3 regions of the Janthinobacterium sp. GW822-FHT07A03 genome follow, and region 2 is predicted to be linked to each of the others. Evidence: predicted binding sites of a transcription regulator. Region 2 holds the regulator's gene; each other region holds the start of a gene.
What was found. The regulator sigma-54, encoded in region 2, starts transcription at its own class of promoters, with help from an activator protein. The targets are predictions, from matches to a motif close to TGGCANGNAANCTGCTTT.
Positions count from the first base shown of each region.

Region 1: a site for sigma-54 is predicted at 2,392-2,409, ahead of pedF (cytochrome c-550 PedF). Genes of this name have one in related genera too.
Region 3: a site for sigma-54 is predicted at 1,285-1,302, ahead of adh (aldehyde dehydrogenase). Genes of this name have one in related genera too.

Region 1 covers NZ_JBXAKW010000021.1:3,130-8,515, reverse strand. Annotated here, with positions in the region: gene AC1RJW_RS29265 (TonB-dependent receptor family protein) at 1-952, shown strand, start outside; gene AC1RJW_RS29260 (substrate-binding periplasmic protein) at 1,010-1,843, opposite strand; gene pedF (cytochrome c-550 PedF) at 1,869-2,354, opposite strand; gene rtcA (RNA 3'-terminal phosphate cyclase) at 2,487-3,506, opposite strand; gene AC1RJW_RS29245 (RtcB family protein) at 3,523-4,758, opposite strand; gene AC1RJW_RS29240 (hypothetical protein) at 5,030-5,386, opposite strand, start outside.
Region 2 covers NZ_JBXAKW010000002.1:577,953-583,338, forward strand. Annotated here, with positions in the region: gene AC1RJW_RS08670 (cation:proton antiporter domain-containing protein) at 1-31, opposite strand, end outside; gene AC1RJW_RS08675 (KpsF/GutQ family sugar-phosphate isomerase) at 116-1,150, shown strand; gene AC1RJW_RS08680 (KdsC family phosphatase) at 1,150-1,683, shown strand; gene lptC (LPS export ABC transporter periplasmic protein LptC) at 1,726-2,337, shown strand; gene lptA (lipopolysaccharide transport periplasmic protein LptA) at 2,363-2,944, shown strand; gene lptB (LPS export ABC transporter ATP-binding protein) at 2,944-3,699, shown strand; gene AC1RJW_RS08700 (RNA polymerase factor sigma-54) at 3,704-5,182, shown strand; gene hpf (ribosome hibernation-promoting factor, HPF/YfiA family) at 5,252-5,386, shown strand, end outside.
Region 3 covers NZ_JBXAKW010000021.1:9,730-15,115, forward strand. Annotated here, with positions in the region: gene AC1RJW_RS29270 (beta-propeller fold lactonase family protein) at 178-1,134, shown strand; gene adh (aldehyde dehydrogenase) at 1,388-2,908, shown strand; gene AC1RJW_RS29280 (DUF779 domain-containing protein) at 2,964-3,359, shown strand; gene AC1RJW_RS29285 (PQQ-dependent methanol/ethanol family dehydrogenase) at 3,415-5,151, shown strand.

The DNA.
Region 1 (5,386 bases), on a different contig from region 2:
TGGCGTGAAGGGCAAGCTGCGCCGCGACGAGCAGGATGTCGTCTCCAGCCTCGATCCGTATATCCAGGCGGAATGGCAGAGCGGGCCATGGCTGCTCAGCGCAGGTGTGCGCTACAGCAAGATGAAAGTGTCGGTCAACGACCATTTCCTCGGCAATGGCGATGACAGCGGCAGCCTGGAATACAGCCACACGACACCGGTGCTGGGCCTGCTGTATAAACTGACGCCCAACGTCAACGTGTATGCCAGCGCCGCGCGCGGCTTCGAAGCCCCCACCCTGAACGAACTGTTTTACTCGGGCACGGGCGGCGGCTTCAATTACCAGCTGAAACCGGCCACCAGCACCAACCTGGAGGCGGGCGTCAAGGCCAGGATCGCCAACAACACGCATGTGAACGCAGCCTTGTTCCAGATCAAGACGAACGATGAACTGGTGGTCGACAGTTCCAGCGGCGGGCGCACCAGCTACCGCAATGCAGGCAAGACCTTGCGCCAAGGCATGGAAGTGTCGCTGGATTCCAACCTGCCGTATGGTTTCACGACAAAAGTGGCGCTGACCAGCCTGCACGCCGTGTATGACCAGGCCTTTGGCAGCGTACGCGAAGGCAGCCGCTTGCCTGGCGTCCCCAGCGCCAACCTGTTTGCGGAACTGGCCTGGAAAGACACGCTGGACCGTTTCGGCGCGGCAGTGGAAAGCGTGGCCAGCAATCAGGTCTACGCGGAAGACAGCAACAGCGAAAAGCCGGCGCCCGGCTATACGGTCTTCAATGCGCGCGTCAACGCCAAACAAAACGTAGGGAATTGGCGCTTCAAGGAGTTTGCCCGCCTGAACAATCTTTTCGACAAGACCTATGTGGGTTCCGTCATCGTCGGCGACAGCAACAAGCGCTACTATGAAGCGGCGCCAGGACGCAATTGGCTGCTGGGTGTCAGCGCCCAATATAATTTCTAAAAAGAAAAAGCCCGCGCCTCTTCCGAAGCGCGGGCTTTTACCATTCAGCATAGTCTGCTACGGCCGCGCTTCCTTCACGCCATACTTCTCAAAGATGGCTTTCAATTCGCCGCTGGCCGCCATCTCGTTCATGGCCGCCTGCAGTAACTTGGCTACATCGAGCTGTTGCTTGCTAACGGCCAGCCCCACGGCCCAGCCGGCACGCGGCAGGCGGGCGAACGCCACTTCGCTCAAGGGGAAAGCGGGATCGCTTTTGAGCACCGACTCGATTTCCGAGCGATTCGCCAGCACGGCGTCGAGCTTGCCTGCTTGCAATTGCTGCAAGGCTTCGGCGGCCGTGTCGAAGATGTGCACGTCGTCGCGATACTTGCCATTGTCCTCGCCCAGCATCAGCATGGCGGCGATCGAGACCTTTTCCACGCCGATACGCTTGCCAGCCAGCGAGGCGACGCCATCGAATTGCGGCACGGCATGCGCACTGCGCGCCAGGCGCACAGTTTCCACGTAATACGGCGCAAAGATCTCGACCTTGTCGTTGTCCGCCATCAATTTCTTGTCGACCGGCACGTGCAGCATCACATCGGCGGGACCATAGCCGAGGTAATGCCCCTTCCACACCATATTGCGCAAATCGTCGTTGAGGTTTTCGCCGGCGGGAAAAGGCAGCAAGCTCAGTTTCAGCCCCAGCTTTTTCGCCAGCGCTTCGGCGATGTCGATATCGATGCCCGTGCCCATGTCGGAAAACGGCGCGAACTCGTTGTACACCGCCACTTTCAGGCTGCCCGACTGCTGCACTTTCTGCCAGTCGGCACGCGCCGGCGCGGCTGCGCACAGCGCCAGGCAGGCGAGCGAGAGCATCGCGCGCGCGCCCCGGAATGGAAATGAACGCATGGGACTCCTTCGTGATCAGTTCGACCTAATTAGACTCGCGGCGGGTTTCCAGATAGGTCTTGATGGCCCACATGGCTTCCTGGTTGAACACGCCCTCGAACGGCGGCATGTACACGGCGCCATTACGCACTTTACCGTGGCGGATGGTGGTGAGATAGTAATTGTCCGTTTCCTTGTAGCAAGCCTGTTTCTTTGTCTCATTCTTGATACCGAAACAATCGCGGTCCAGTTGGCGCAAGTCCGGTGCGATGCCGCCCGAGATCGCTTCGATGCCATGGCAGCGGGCGCAATTCTGGTTGTAGGCCGACGTGCCCACCGTCAAGGCCAGCTTGTTGCCCCGATACGGATTTTGTTCGAGCCACTTGTCGCCCACCTTGGGCAAGCCAGTGGTGTCAACGCCTTGCGGCGTGACATTGCCATGCGCATAAGCTTGCGGCAAGGTCAGCAGGGAAGTGAGGGCAACGGCGCCGGCGGCGGCCACGCCGAGCAGGGTGCGGATGGAATAGGTCATGCTGGTCTCCTTGGTTTTTTTAGTGAATATCCAAAGAAGAGCAAATGCCATGCCATGCTTGCGTGCCCCACATCTGACTGCCCATGTATCAATTTGGAACAGCTGCAACAGGTATTTGTGTCACCGCGTACGTCAGGCGGCGGCCACCGTGCAGATGCTGGCCCGCTCCTGCTGCTCGAAAGTAATACGCACGGGTAAAAATCTGGCAATCACTTCCGCATTCGTCAGCGCATGCTGCGACACCTTGTTGCAGCTGAAAGTACCTCCACCGGCCAGCGCCATGGGCAGCAAGAGCTGGTCGGCCAGGTGCTCGCCCACGGCCGCGTCCGTCTTGAGATAAGCGCGCACCTCGTTCAACAGGCGCTTGGCCACGGATTCGGCCAGCAGGGACTTTTCGCCGAACGACGTAAATACTTCCGTGACGTGTTCATGCTCCAATGTCAGCAGCAAGACGTTGCCCGGGCCCTGCTCCGCCGGCAAGCCGACGATGCGCAGCTGCTTGCCGCTCCAGCCCATGCCGTCGGCGACACGCTCGAGCTCGCGCTGCGCCACGTTCACATGCACGCCGGCCACCACGCTTTCCGCATACCCGGTCTTCCGCTCGCCGCGCTGCAGCAGTGAAATGGGCCGCAAGCGCTGGCACGGTTGCACCGCGGCAATCACTTCGCCGCCGCCCGCGGGATGAAAGCCATAGCGCTGCTGCGTAATCTCTACCTCGGCGCCCATCTGTTCCAGGATGCGGCCATACGCGCGCTGCAGGAAATGCACGGGCGGCGCCATGGCATTGTGCGTGCCGCCGCTGATGCGCACGGTGGACGGCCCATCCGCATGCAGCAAGGCCGGCAGCAGGGTTTGCAGTACCAGGGTGCAACTGCCGGCACTGCCGATGGCAAAGCGGTAATCGCCGCCGCGTATGGCGCCAGGCACGAATTCCAGGCTGGCTGCGCGCAGCGCCACCGGCGTCGTGCGCGCCCCGCAAATGGCGGCCGCTGCCTGCACGGCCAGCAGATGCTGGCGCAGCAAGCCGGGCTTGTCCCGTCCCGCGCGAATGTTAATCAGCCGGAACGGCTGCCCCGTAATCATCGACAGGCTCAGCGCCGAGCGCAAAATTTGTCCGCCGCCTTCACCTTGCGCTCCATCAATTTCTATCATCTCTACTTTCTCTCTGTTAACCTTTGACGCAAACGACCTGCTTCAGGATATGCACCACGTCAACCAGCTCACGCTGCGCCAGCATCACCGCATCGATATCCTTGTAGGCCATCGGAATTTCATCGATCACGTTTTCATCCTTGCGACATTCCACGCCTTGCGTGGCGCGGATCTGGTCGTCCAGGCTGAAGCGCCGCTTCGCTTCCGTGCGGCTCATCGTGCGTCCCGCACCGTGGCTGCAGCTATGGAAACTGTCCGCATTACCCTTGCCGCGCACGATAAAACTCTTGGCGCCCATGGAACCGGGAATGATGCCCAGCTCGCCGGCGCGGGCCGAGACAGCGCCCTTGCGCGTGATCAATACGTCCTTGCCGAAGTGGTGCTCCTTCTGCACATAGTTATGGTGGCAGTTGACGGCCTCCACATGCGTCTGGAACGGCTTATGGATGACCGTGCGCACGGCGGCGATCAGGTTTTGCATCATCACTTCGCGGTTGTTGCGCGCGAAACGCTGGGCCCAGCCCACCGCTTCCACGTAATCGTCGTAATGCCGCGTGCCTTCGGCCAGGTAAGCCAGATCCTGGTCGGGCAAGTTAATAAAATGGGTACGCATATCCTGCTTGGCCAGTTCGATGAAATGGGTGCCGATGGCATTGCCCACGCCACGCGAACCGGAATGCAGCATGAACCATACAGAACCCTGTTCATCGAGGCACACTTCGACGAAGTGGTTACCGCTGCCCAAAGTTCCCAAGTGACGATAATTGTTCGTGTTTTTCAGCTTCGGTGTTTTCAGGCAGATCGCATCGAATTCATCTTTCAATTGCAGCCACGCGGCATCGACCACCGAGGGCGGCGTATGCCAGGAACCCTCGTCGCGGCCCCGGTGGCCGCGCGTCTTCGGCGACATCCCGTGCGGAATGGCGCGCTCGATGGCGCTGCGCAGCGGTCCCAGGTTATCGGGCAGATCATTCGCCGTCAGCGTGGTTTTCGCCGCCATCATGCCGCAGCCGATATCCACGCCGACGGCCGCCGGAATCACCGCGCCCAGGGTAGGAATCACGCTGCCGATGGTCGAGCCCTTGCCCAGGTGGACGTCGGGCATGACGGCGATGTGCTTGTAGATGAACGGCAGGGTCGCCGTGTTGCGCAATTGTTTTTTGGCCGCTTCTTCGACGGGCACGCCACGCGTCCACATTTTCACGGGACGACTGCCTTCGGTATGCAGAACTTCGTATTCTTCGTTTTTCATCGCTATGCTCTTCTTCTATTGTATAGGGGGTGATGACAAGGATTGGTGAAACATTGCCGACGCATCGGTCCTGGATGTAGTTCCACCGGCATTCATCAGTACGACAACCCGACAAGGCGGGACAGGATTTTCTGGCTGGGTAATGCGCACGCCAGGCCGGTTTGACGCGGCTGATCGATGTAATCCTGTCGGCATTCGGGGTACTGCGGCGCATGACAAGCCTGGACAGGACGTCTCTTATGTAGTCTTCTCCGCATTCATGCGCCTTGCTTCAACAAGCTGCTGCCGCGATATCGATGGCGGCGATTTCTCCCACCCAGTGGGCCGGGTCCAGCTGTCCCGCGGCAAAGGCGGCGATGATCCTGAAGACGTCGTCGGAAAAACCGCCGATATTCAGGATATCCTCGCGCTCCATCGCCTGTGTCGTGGCATGCGGCGAAATATCGATGCAGACCAGCTTTGCCTGCGGATTACGCTGCTTGAAAACCGTCCACTGTCCCATCGTCGCCGTGGCGCCGCTGCGCTTTGCATCGATCCACGATTCGTTATCGGACACATAGATCACCAGGTCGGCCAGCTCCTTCCTGCTGTTCATGCGCAGCAGGGGCGCGCTGCAATTGGTGCCGCC
Region 2 (5,386 bases):
ACATCAGGGTCAGTTCAAGCGAGGAAAACATGGGTTGCCCGGTGCGGTCAATGGAAATCGTTGTTTGTTGTGACTGGCAAGTTTTTTGCTTTCCTAATTCGTTTATACTTTGGGCATGAGTGTAACCCATGAAAAAACAATGCTGAAAGCTTTTGATCGAATTGACATGCAAGCGACGACCGAACGCGCCGTCGCGCTGGCCCGTACCACCTTGCAGATCGAGTCCGACGCCATCGTTGCGCTGCACGCGCGCCTGGGCACGGACGATAGCGTTGGCCGCGCCGTGGCGCTGTTGCTGCAGTGCAAGGGGCGTGTCGTCGTTTCCGGCATCGGCAAGTCCGGCCACATCGCGCGCAAGATTGCCGCCACCCTCGCTTCCACCGGCACGCCGGCCCTGTTCGTGCATCCGGCCGAAGCGGCCCATGGCGACCTGGGCATGGTCACCTCGGACGATGCTTTTATTGCCATCTCGTACTCGGGCGAATCGTCCGAACTGATGGCCATCATGCCCGTCGTCAAGCGCATGGGCGGCGTGCTCATTTCCATGACGGGCAAGCCGAACTCGAGCCTGGCCCAGCTGGCAGACGTGCATTTGGATATTTCTGTTGAGAAAGAAGCCTGTCCGCTGAATCTGGCGCCGACGGCCAGCACCACCGTCACCCTGGCCCTGGGCGATGCGATCGCCGTGGCCTTGCTCGACCTGCGCGGCTTCAAGGAAGAAGATTTCGCCCGCTCGCACCCGGGCGGCGCCCTGGGCCGCCGCCTGCTCACGCACGTGCATGACGTCATGCGCAGCGGCGAACGGGTGCCGAAGGTGCCCGTGGAGGCTTCCTTGCTGCAGGCGCTGGAAGAAATGACGAAGAAGGGCATGGGCATGACGGCCGTCGTCGACGCGGACAACCGCCCAGTGGGCGTGTTTACGGATGGCGACTTGCGCCGCATGTTCGAGCGCGTGCAGGATTTCACGCAAGTGGCGATCCGCGACGTCATGCATGCGCAGCCGCGCAGCATCGCGCCCGAACGCCTGGCCGTCGATGCCGTGGCCGTGATGGAACAGTTCCGCATCAACCAGATGCTGGTCGTCGATGCCGACGGCAAGCTGGTGGGCGCGCTGCATATCCATGATCTGACGCAAGCGAAGGTGATCTGATGGACAGCGTAGCGGACAACCTGGCGCGCGCGGCCAAGGTCAAACTGATGATCTTTGACGTCGATGGCGTGCTCACCGACGGCAGCCTGCATTTCGGCCCGGACGGCGAAATGATGAAAACGTTTAATGTGTATGACGGCCTGGGCATCAAGCTGCTGCAGGAATCGGGCGTGCAGACGGCCATCATCAGCGCGCGCCGCTCGCCCATCACGGCGCGCCGCGCGCAAGACCTGGGCATCACCCATGTGCACCAGGGCGGCCATGACAAGCTGACGCCGTTCCGCGAACTGCTGGCGCTGACGGGCTTGACGGAAGAACAATGCGGCTATATCGGCGACGACGTCATCGATGCGCCCATCCTGCGCCGCGTGGGCTTTGCCGTCAGCGTGCCGGGCGGCCGTCCGGAAGCGCAGGACCTGGCGCACCATGTGACGCAGGCCGGCGGCGGCCGCGGCGCGGTGCGCGAGATCTGCGAATTCCTGCTGCGCGCCCAGGACAACTATGCGCGCGTGATGGCGCCGTTCCTGGAGTGAGGCGCGCCTTGCCGCCAGTGACCTTTGAAAGAGTGAAGCCCTATGCGTAAGCCAGGAGGCGCCCATCGCTGGCGCATGATTTTTACCGTGCTGGGGGCGGTCGTCGTCGCGCTGGGCAGCTTCTGGCTGCTCGAAGTGATGAACAAGAATGGCCAGGACATTACCGCCAGCAAGCATCTGGATGAACCCGACTATTTCATCACCAATTTCAGCCTGGTGCGCATGGACTTGACGGGCAAACCCAGCTATATCGTGTCGGGCACCAAGCTCACGCATTATCCGCACGACGATTCGTCCGATATCGACCAGCCTTTCGTGCGCAAGCTCACGCCGGGCATGCCGCCGCTGAACATGAATGCGGAACTGGCGCATATCGACCAGGACAATACCCGGCTGCAGCTGCACCGCAAGGTCGTCATCGACCGTGTGGCCAGCCCGAAGGCGCAGAACCTGACCGTGAAGACGGAAGCGCTGACGGTGTTCCCGGACGAGGAAAGAATGGAAACGGACGTGCCTGTCGATATCCTGACGGGCGCCTCGCGCATCAATGGCATCGGCATGAAGGCGAATAACGCCACCGGCGTGGTGGAAGTGCAGAATGCGCTGCGCATGGTCCTCCCGCCGAAACCGCGCCCGGCCGCGGCGGCAAAATGACAGAATGAAACAAGGAAACCATACTATGAAGAACATCTTGCTGTTGAGCGTATTTTCTCTGGCCATCATGGGCGTGGCGCATGCCGAGAAGGCCGATTCCGAGAAGGAAGCCGTCATCACGGCACGCAGCGGCCACGTCGACGACGTCAAGCAGATTCGCACCCTGACGGGCGACGTCGTGCTGGTCAAGGGTACCCTGACCATGAAGGCGGGCCGGGCCCTGATCACGGAAGACCCGCAAGGCTACCAGTTCATCACCTTCTGGGCCGATCCCGGCAAGCTGGCCACCTTCCGCCAGAAGCGCGATGGCGCGGGCGACCTGTGGGTCGAAGGCGAAGCGGAGCGCGTGGAATACGACAACAAGACGGAAGTGGTGAAACTGTTTTCCAGGGCCAAGCTGACGCGCCTGGAAGGCACGAAAGTGACCGATGTGGCCAATGGCGCCTTCATCTCGTATGACAGCCGCAAGGAAGTGTTTGCGATGGAGAATTCCAACAGCGGCACCAGCACCCCCGATGGCGGCAGCGTGCGCATGGTGATCCAGCCGAAGACCAAGGCGCCGGCGGCGGAGAAAGCGCCGGCCACGCCTGCGCCAGGAACGAAATAATGGACAATACTCGTTGCGGCAGCACCCTGATCGTTCGCGGGCTGCAAAAAACCTATGGCAAGCGGCAAGTCGTGCATGATGTCTCGCTGCAAGTCGAATGCGGCGAAGTGGTGGGACTGCTGGGCCCGAACGGCGCCGGCAAGACCACCTCGTTCTACATGATCGTGGGGCTGGTGCCGTCGGACGGCGGCAGCATCGATATCAGCGGCGTGGATATTTCCAGCCTGCCCATCCACCGCCGCGCGCAGATGGGCCTGTCCTATCTGCCGCAGGAAGCGTCCGTCTTCCGCAAGCTGACGGTGGAAGACAATATCCGCGCCGTGCTGGAAATCCAGACCGTCGAAGGCCGTCCCCTGAAGAAGGCCGAGATCGAGGAACGGCTGGATAAACTGCTGGCCGACCTGCAGATTGAAAAGCTGCGCGAAAACCAGGCCTTGTCCCTGTCGGGCGGCGAGCGCCGCCGCGTGGAAATCGCCCGTGCGCTGGCCACCGATCCCCGTTTCGTGCTGCTCGACGAGCCGTTCGCCGGCGTCGATCCGATCGCCGTGATCGAAATCCAGCGCATCGTGCGTTTCTTGAAGGAGCGCAATATCGGCGTGCTGATCACCGATCATAATGTACGCGAGACGCTGGGTATCTGCGACCGTGCCTACATCATCAACCAGGGCTCGGTGCTGGCGTCGGGACGCCCCGACGACATCATCGCGAACGAGTCGGTACGCCGGGTCTATCTGGGCGAACACTTCCGCATGTGAGCCAATGAAACAATCATTGCAGCTGCGCACTTCGCAGCATCTGGCACTGACGCCGCAGTTGCAGCAATCGATACGCCTGTTGCAATTGTCTACCCTGGAATTGCACCAGGAACTAGAGCAGTTGCTGACGGACAATCCCTTGCTCGAGCGCCTCGACGATCCGCTCGACCGTTCGCTGCGCCTGCTGTCCGACGGCGCCCTGAGTTCCACGGCCGCGCCGGCCGAAGCGCCGCCTCAGCCGCCAGGCCAGGAGGCGCCCGCAACGCCGGCCGAAGCGGAAACGTTTGACGGCGAGGCGGGCGACGGCCCGGCCGCCGCGGATGGCGGCGACAGCGACTGGAGCGAGGCGAGCCGGGGCAAGGCGCCCGACGACGAAGATTCCCGTCCGCAACTGGAAGCCCATCACTGCACCCTGCGCGAGCACCTGATGGAGCAGATGCGCGTGACGGTGCTCGAGTTGCGCGACCGCGCGCTGGTCGAGCTGATCATCGACGCGCTCGACGACAATGGCTACCTGGAGGAGTCGCTCGACGACATCCTGGCGCGCCTGCCGGAAGAGCTGGAAATCGACGCCGACGAGATGCGCACGGCCTTGTCGCTGCTGCAAAGTTTCGATCCGCCCGGCGTGGGTGCGCGCAATGCATCCGAATGCCTGGCGCTGCAGATCAAGCGCCTGCCGCACGTCGCCATGGTGACGCGGCGCATGGCCCTCGTCATCGTGGAAAAGCACCTGGCCTGGTTTGCCCAGCGCGATTTCAACAAGCTGAAGAAAGCCCTCGATTGCGACGATGAAGACTTGCGCGAGGCGCAGACGGTGATTCGCCAGTGCAACCCGCACCCGGGCGCCGTGTTCGCCTCGGACGTGTCCGATTACGTGGTGCCTGACGTCGTCGTCAAGCGCGCGCGCAATGGCTGGCAAGTCACCCTGAACAACGACGTCATGCCGCGCCTGCGCGTCAACGCCATGTACGCCAACCTGCTCAAGCAGGGCAAGGGCGAGGGCGCCATGGGCGCACAGTTGCAGGAAGCCAAGTGGCTGATCAAGAATATGCGCCAGCGCTTCGACACGATCCTGCGCGTGGCGCAGGCGATAGTAGAAAGACAAAAGAACTTTTTCTCGCATGGCGCCGTTGCCATGCGCCCCCTTGTGCTCCGTGAAATAGCTGATACACTGGGTTTACACGAGAGTACTATCTCGCGGGTAACAACTCAAAAGTACATGCTGACCCCGCACGGCATGTTCGAGTTGAAATATTTCTTTGGTAGCCACGTCGCCACCGAAGCGGGGGGCGAAGCGTCATCGACGGCGATACGGGCATTGATCGTGCAACTGACAGGAGCAGAAGACCCTAAAAATCCTTTATCCGACAGTAAGATTGCGGACATGCTGGGGGAACAAGGCATGGTGATTGCGCGACGTACTGTTGCCAAATACCGGGAAGCATTGAAAATTCCGCCAGTGAGCCTGCGTAAGTGTTTGTAAGTTTTTTTCGGTTCCTCTGCGGGCCGGATAGGATGGACCGCACGAACCCGATCATCTTTAGGAGTGTGTATGAATCTCACCATCAGCGGACATCATCTCGAAGTGACACCAGCCATCCGTGAATACGTACAAACGAAGCTGGAGCGCGTGAAACGTCATTTCGATCAAGTCATCGATATCGCCGTGATTCTGACCGTGGATAAC
Region 3 (5,386 bases), on a different contig from region 2:
TGCTTGAGCGCGTGAGCGGCGCAGGTCTGCATAGTTGTATCAAGCAATATGCCTGCCATGTCTCCATTGGTGGGCGGAAATTATACGCGTGTCAGTGGCACGGCGTTTGCATACAGCAATTATCAGAGGCGCCGCTACCGCGCGCTTTTCCTGTGTTTTGCCATTGAAAAGGTGATTATGCCCAACTTCTTCCCGCGCTTGCGCCAGGTGTGCTGGCTGCTGCCTGCGCTCTTCAGCACGGCCCTTCAGGCCGCTCCCTTTGCCTATGTTCCCAATGAAAAATCGGGCACCTTGAGCGTGATCGACACGGCGACCGACCAGGTAGTGCGCCAGATCGCCGCCGGCAAGCGGCCGCGCGGCATCGCCGCCGACCCCACCGGACGGCAATTGTTTGTCACGGATGCCGCCAGCAGCGCCTTGCTGCTGATCGACAACGCTGGCGGCGCGCCCGTGCGCACGGTGGCGCTGGGCAAGTCGCCCGAAGGCGTCAGCGCCTCGCAAGACGGCAGTCACGTGGCCGTGGCCGTCGAGGAAAACAATAGCGTGGCCTTGCTCGATGGCCAGACGGGCACCTTGCTCGCCGACATCAAAGTGCAGGGACGCAATCCGGAACACGCCGTCTTCAGCCCGGATGGGCGCTGGCTGCTGGTCAGCGCCGAAGAGGCCGAGCAAATCGACGTCATTGATGTGGCGCAACGCCGCCAGGTGGCTTCCATCGCCGTGGGACTGCGTCCGCGCGGCATCGGCTTCAGTCCGGACTCGGGCCGCGCCTATGTGGCGTGCGAACTGGTCAATGCCGTCTATGTCATCGACATGGCGGCGCGCAAGGCCGTCGCCATCATTCCAGCGGGTAAAAATGCGAATGGCATCGTGGTCCATCCCGGCGGCAAGCAAGTGTATGTATCGAATGGCACGGACGGCACGGTGATGGCGATCGACACGGCCAGCAATCAGGTGACGGCCACCATTCCCGTCGGCAAGCGCCCGTGGAACATGGCCATCACGCCCGACGGCGCCAAGCTGTACGTGGCCAATGGCCGCTCGAACAGCGTGTCCGTCATCGACACGGCCCGCGCGCAGAAGGTGGCCGATATTGCCGTCGGCGAATTGCCATGGGGCGTGGTGATTCGGTAGCGGTACAGGAACAGGTGTTCCAGTCTGGTACACCTGTTCCATTGTGCAGCGGCGATGGCGTGCTACGGCAGCAATTGAACCCGCCGATATCGCCACCAGGCCCTTGCAACAGAGGTAAAACCCGCTAAGTTGGGTAGGGGGATGGCGAGCTGGCACGGCATTTGCGGAAGACTGCGTGTACTCACCCCATCTGTACCAGGACGTTTGATTTTAATTAAGTAATTCCATTCTAATTAACCCGATAGAGGACGACATGAATCTCGCAGACATCAGCAAACTGGGCGTAGCCAATCCCTTCAAACAACGCTATGACAATTACATCGGCGGCAAATTCGTTGCACCAGTAAAAGGTGAATACTTTCCCAACATTACGCCGATCACGGGCTTGCCGTTTTGCGAAATCGCCCGTTCCACGACGGAAGACGTCGAGCTGGCGCTGGATGCCGCGCATGCCGCCAAGGAAGCTTGGGGCAAGACTTCGCCCGCCGAGCGCGCCAATATCCTGAACCGCATCGCCGACCGCATCGAACAGAACCTGAGCCTGATCGCCACGGCGGAAACGATCGACAACGGCAAGCCGATCCGCGAAACGATGAATGCCGACATTCCGCTGGCCATCGACCATTTCCGCTACTTCGCCGGCTGCATCCGCGCGCAGGAAGGTTCCGTCGCGCAAATCGACGCGGAAACCTATGCCTATCACTACCATGAGCCGCTGGGTGTCGTGGGCCAGATCATCCCGTGGAATTTCCCGATCCTGATGGCTGTGTGGAAACTGGCGCCAGCGCTGGCCGCAGGCAATTGCGTCGTCCTGAAACCGGCCGAGCAAACCCCCGCTTCCATCATGGTGTTGATCGAGCTGATCGGCGACTTGCTGCCGCCGGGTGTGTTGAACATCATCAACGGTTTCGGCCTGGAAGCGGGCAAGCCGCTGGCGTCGAGCAAGCGCATCGCCAAGATCGCCTTTACCGGTGAAACGGGTACGGGCCGCCTGATCATGGGTTACGCGGCGCAAAACCTGATTCCCGTCACCCTGGAGCTGGGCGGCAAGTCGCCGAACATCTTCTTTGAAGACGTGATGGATGCCGACGACGAGTATTTCGACAAGTGCCTGGAAGGTTTTGCGATGTTTGCGCTGAATCAAGGCGAGGTGTGCACCTGCCCATCGCGCGTGCTGATCCAGGAATCGATCTACGAGAAATTCATCGAACGGGCCTTGAAGCGCGTGGCCGCCATCAAGCAGGGCAACCCGCTCGACTCGTCCACCATGATCGGCGCCCAGGCGTCGCAGGAGCAGCTGGAAAAAATCCTGTCCTACCTCGACATCGGCCGCCAGGAAGGCGCCGAAGTGCTGGCCGGCGGCGAGCGCAACACGCAGGCGGGCGACCTGGAAGGCGGCTACTACGTGCGTCCGACCGTGTTCAAGGGCAACAACAAGATGCGCATCTTCCAGGAAGAAATTTTCGGACCGGTCGTCTCCGTGACGACCTTCAAGGACGAGGCCGACGCGCTGGCCATTGCCAACGACACCTTGTACGGCCTGGGCGCCGGCTTGTGGACGCGTGACGGTTCGCGCGCCTTCCGCATGGGACGCGCCATCCAGGCGGGCCGCGTGTGGACCAATTGCTACCACCTGTATCCAGCCCACGCCGCGTTCGGCGGCTACAAGCAATCGGGTATCGGCCGCGAAAACCACAAGATGATGCTCGACCACTACCAGCAAACGAAGAACTTGCTGGTGAGCTATAGCCCGAAAGCGCTGGGCTTCTTCTAAACCGGCAACAAGCGCCGCGCCCGCAGTCCAGGCGCGGCGCGCAGAAAGGGATGCCATGAGTGCAGCAATTGCCAGGGTGGTCGCCACCGATGCGGCGCTGGAAATGATGGACAAGTTGCGCCAGCGTCACGGCCCGCTGATGTTTTTCCAGTCGGGCGGCTGCTGCGACGGCAGTGCGCCCATGTGCTATGCGCTGGGCGAGTTCGATGTCAGCGATACCGACATCTATCTCGGCAATTTGAATGGCACACCGTTCTACGTGGGACTCGAGCAATTCGAGTACTGGGAGCATACCCAGTTGATTATCGATGTGGTCGATGGCAATGGCGGCATGTTTTCACTCGACAACGGCACGGGCAAGCGCTTCTTGACGCGCTCGCGCCTGTTCACCGATGAAGAGTGTGCGCTGTTGCATGCCCAGCCGCATGAGCACGACAGAAAAAGTACCTGAGAGTTACACACACATACTAATAAAACAGAGGGAGATGATTGTGCAGAAAAAAATCATGGGGATACTCATCGGTTTGGGCGTGGCATCGCTGGCCCAGGCGGCCGACGTGGGCAATGTCACCACCGCCATGCTCGACAGCACGGCAAAGAATCCGTCCAGCGTGCTGTCGTTCGGCATGGGCACGCAGGGCCAGCGCTATTCGCCGTTGACGCAGATCAATGACAAGACCGTGGCCAAGCTGGTGCCCGCCTGGTCGTTCTCGTTTGGCGGCGAAAAACAGCGGGGCCAGGAATCGCAGCCGTTGATTCATAACGGCAAGATGTTCGTCACGGCATCGTATTCGCGCATCTTTGCCGTCGACCTGAAAACGGGCGCCAAGCTGTGGAAATATGAACATCGCTTGCCGGACGGCATCATGCCCTGCTGCGATGTGGTCAACCGCGGCGCCGCCCTGTACGGCAACCTGGTGATTTTCGGCACGCTCGACGCTTATCTTGTTGCGCTGGATCAAAACACGGGCAAGATCGTCTGGAAAGAGAAAGTGGACGACTATGCGGCCGGCTACTCGATGACGGCGGCGCCGCTGATCGCCGAAGGCTTGCTGCTGACGGGCGTGTCGGGCGGCGAATTCGGCATCGTCGGCCGGGTCGAGGCGCGCAATCCCATGACGGGCGACCTCGTGTGGAGCCGTCCGACGGTGGAGGGCCATATGGGCCACCGCTACGACAAGGATGGCAAGGCCATCGACAACGGCATCTCGGGAACGGTGAACAAGACCTGGCCGGGCGACCTGTGGAAGACGGGCGGTGCCTCCACGTGGATGGGCGGCACCTACGATCCGCAAACCAAGCTGGCCTATTTCGGCACCGGCAACCCGGCGCCGTGGAACAGCCATTTGCGCCCCGGCGACAATTTGTACTCATCGTCCACCGTGGCGCTGGACGTGAAAACGGGGCAGATCAAGTGGGCGTATCAGAACACGCCGAACGATGCCTGGGATTTCGACGGCGCCAACGAGTTCGTCACCTTCGACATGGATGGCAAGCGCTACGGCGGCAAGGCCGACCGCAACGGTTTCTTCTACGTCATCGACGCCAACACGGGCAAACTGCAGAACGCCTTTCCGTTCGTCAAGAAAATCACCTGGGCCAGCAGCATCGACCTGAAGACGGGACGGCCGAACTACATAGCCGCCGGCCGCCCAGGCGACCCGACCAAGGGAGAGGAGGGCAAGAAGGGCTCGACCGTGTTTGCCGCCCCCGCTTTCCTCGGGGCAAAAAACCAGATGCCGATGGCGTACTCGCCGCAAACCAAGCTGTTCTATGTGCCCGCGAATGAATGGGGCATGGACATCTGGAACGAGCCGATCAGCTACAAGAAGGGCGGCGCCTTCCTCGGCGCCGGTTTCACCATCAAGCCCTTGTTTGACGACTACATCGGCGCCATGCGCGCCATCGATCCGAAGACGGGCAAGATCGTCTGGGAAATCAAGAACAACGCGCCGCTGTGGGGCGGCGTGATGAGTACGGCCGGCAATCTGGTGTTCTACGGCACGCCGGAAGGCTTCCTGAAAGCCGTCGACGCGAAGACGGGCAAGGAGTTGTGGAAATTCCAGACGGGTTCCGGTGTCGTGGCGCCGCCCGTCACCTGGCAGGATGGCGACACGCAATACGTGGCCGTCGTGTCCGGCTGGGGCGGCGCCGTGCCGCTGTGGGGCGGCGAGGTGGCGAAGAAGGTCAACTTCCTGGAACAGGGCGGTTCCGTGTGGGTCTTCAAGCTGGCGTCGAAGTAACGGGGTGAAGCGCCCGGGCCACGCGGATGGGTGTCTCCCTGTCCGCCGGGCGTTTTCTTTTTTCTGACGGCCCAGGCCGTCAGTTTTTTGTTTACGCAGTTGCGCGATCAGTGTGCTGGCGGTCAAAAAAGGAACACCGTGCGGGGCGATTGATCCGCTGCTGCACACGTCAAACACGTATTTTCTCTTTCTCCCTGTGAACCGTGCTGGGCACGCTTATTGCCAAAGCTTGAGG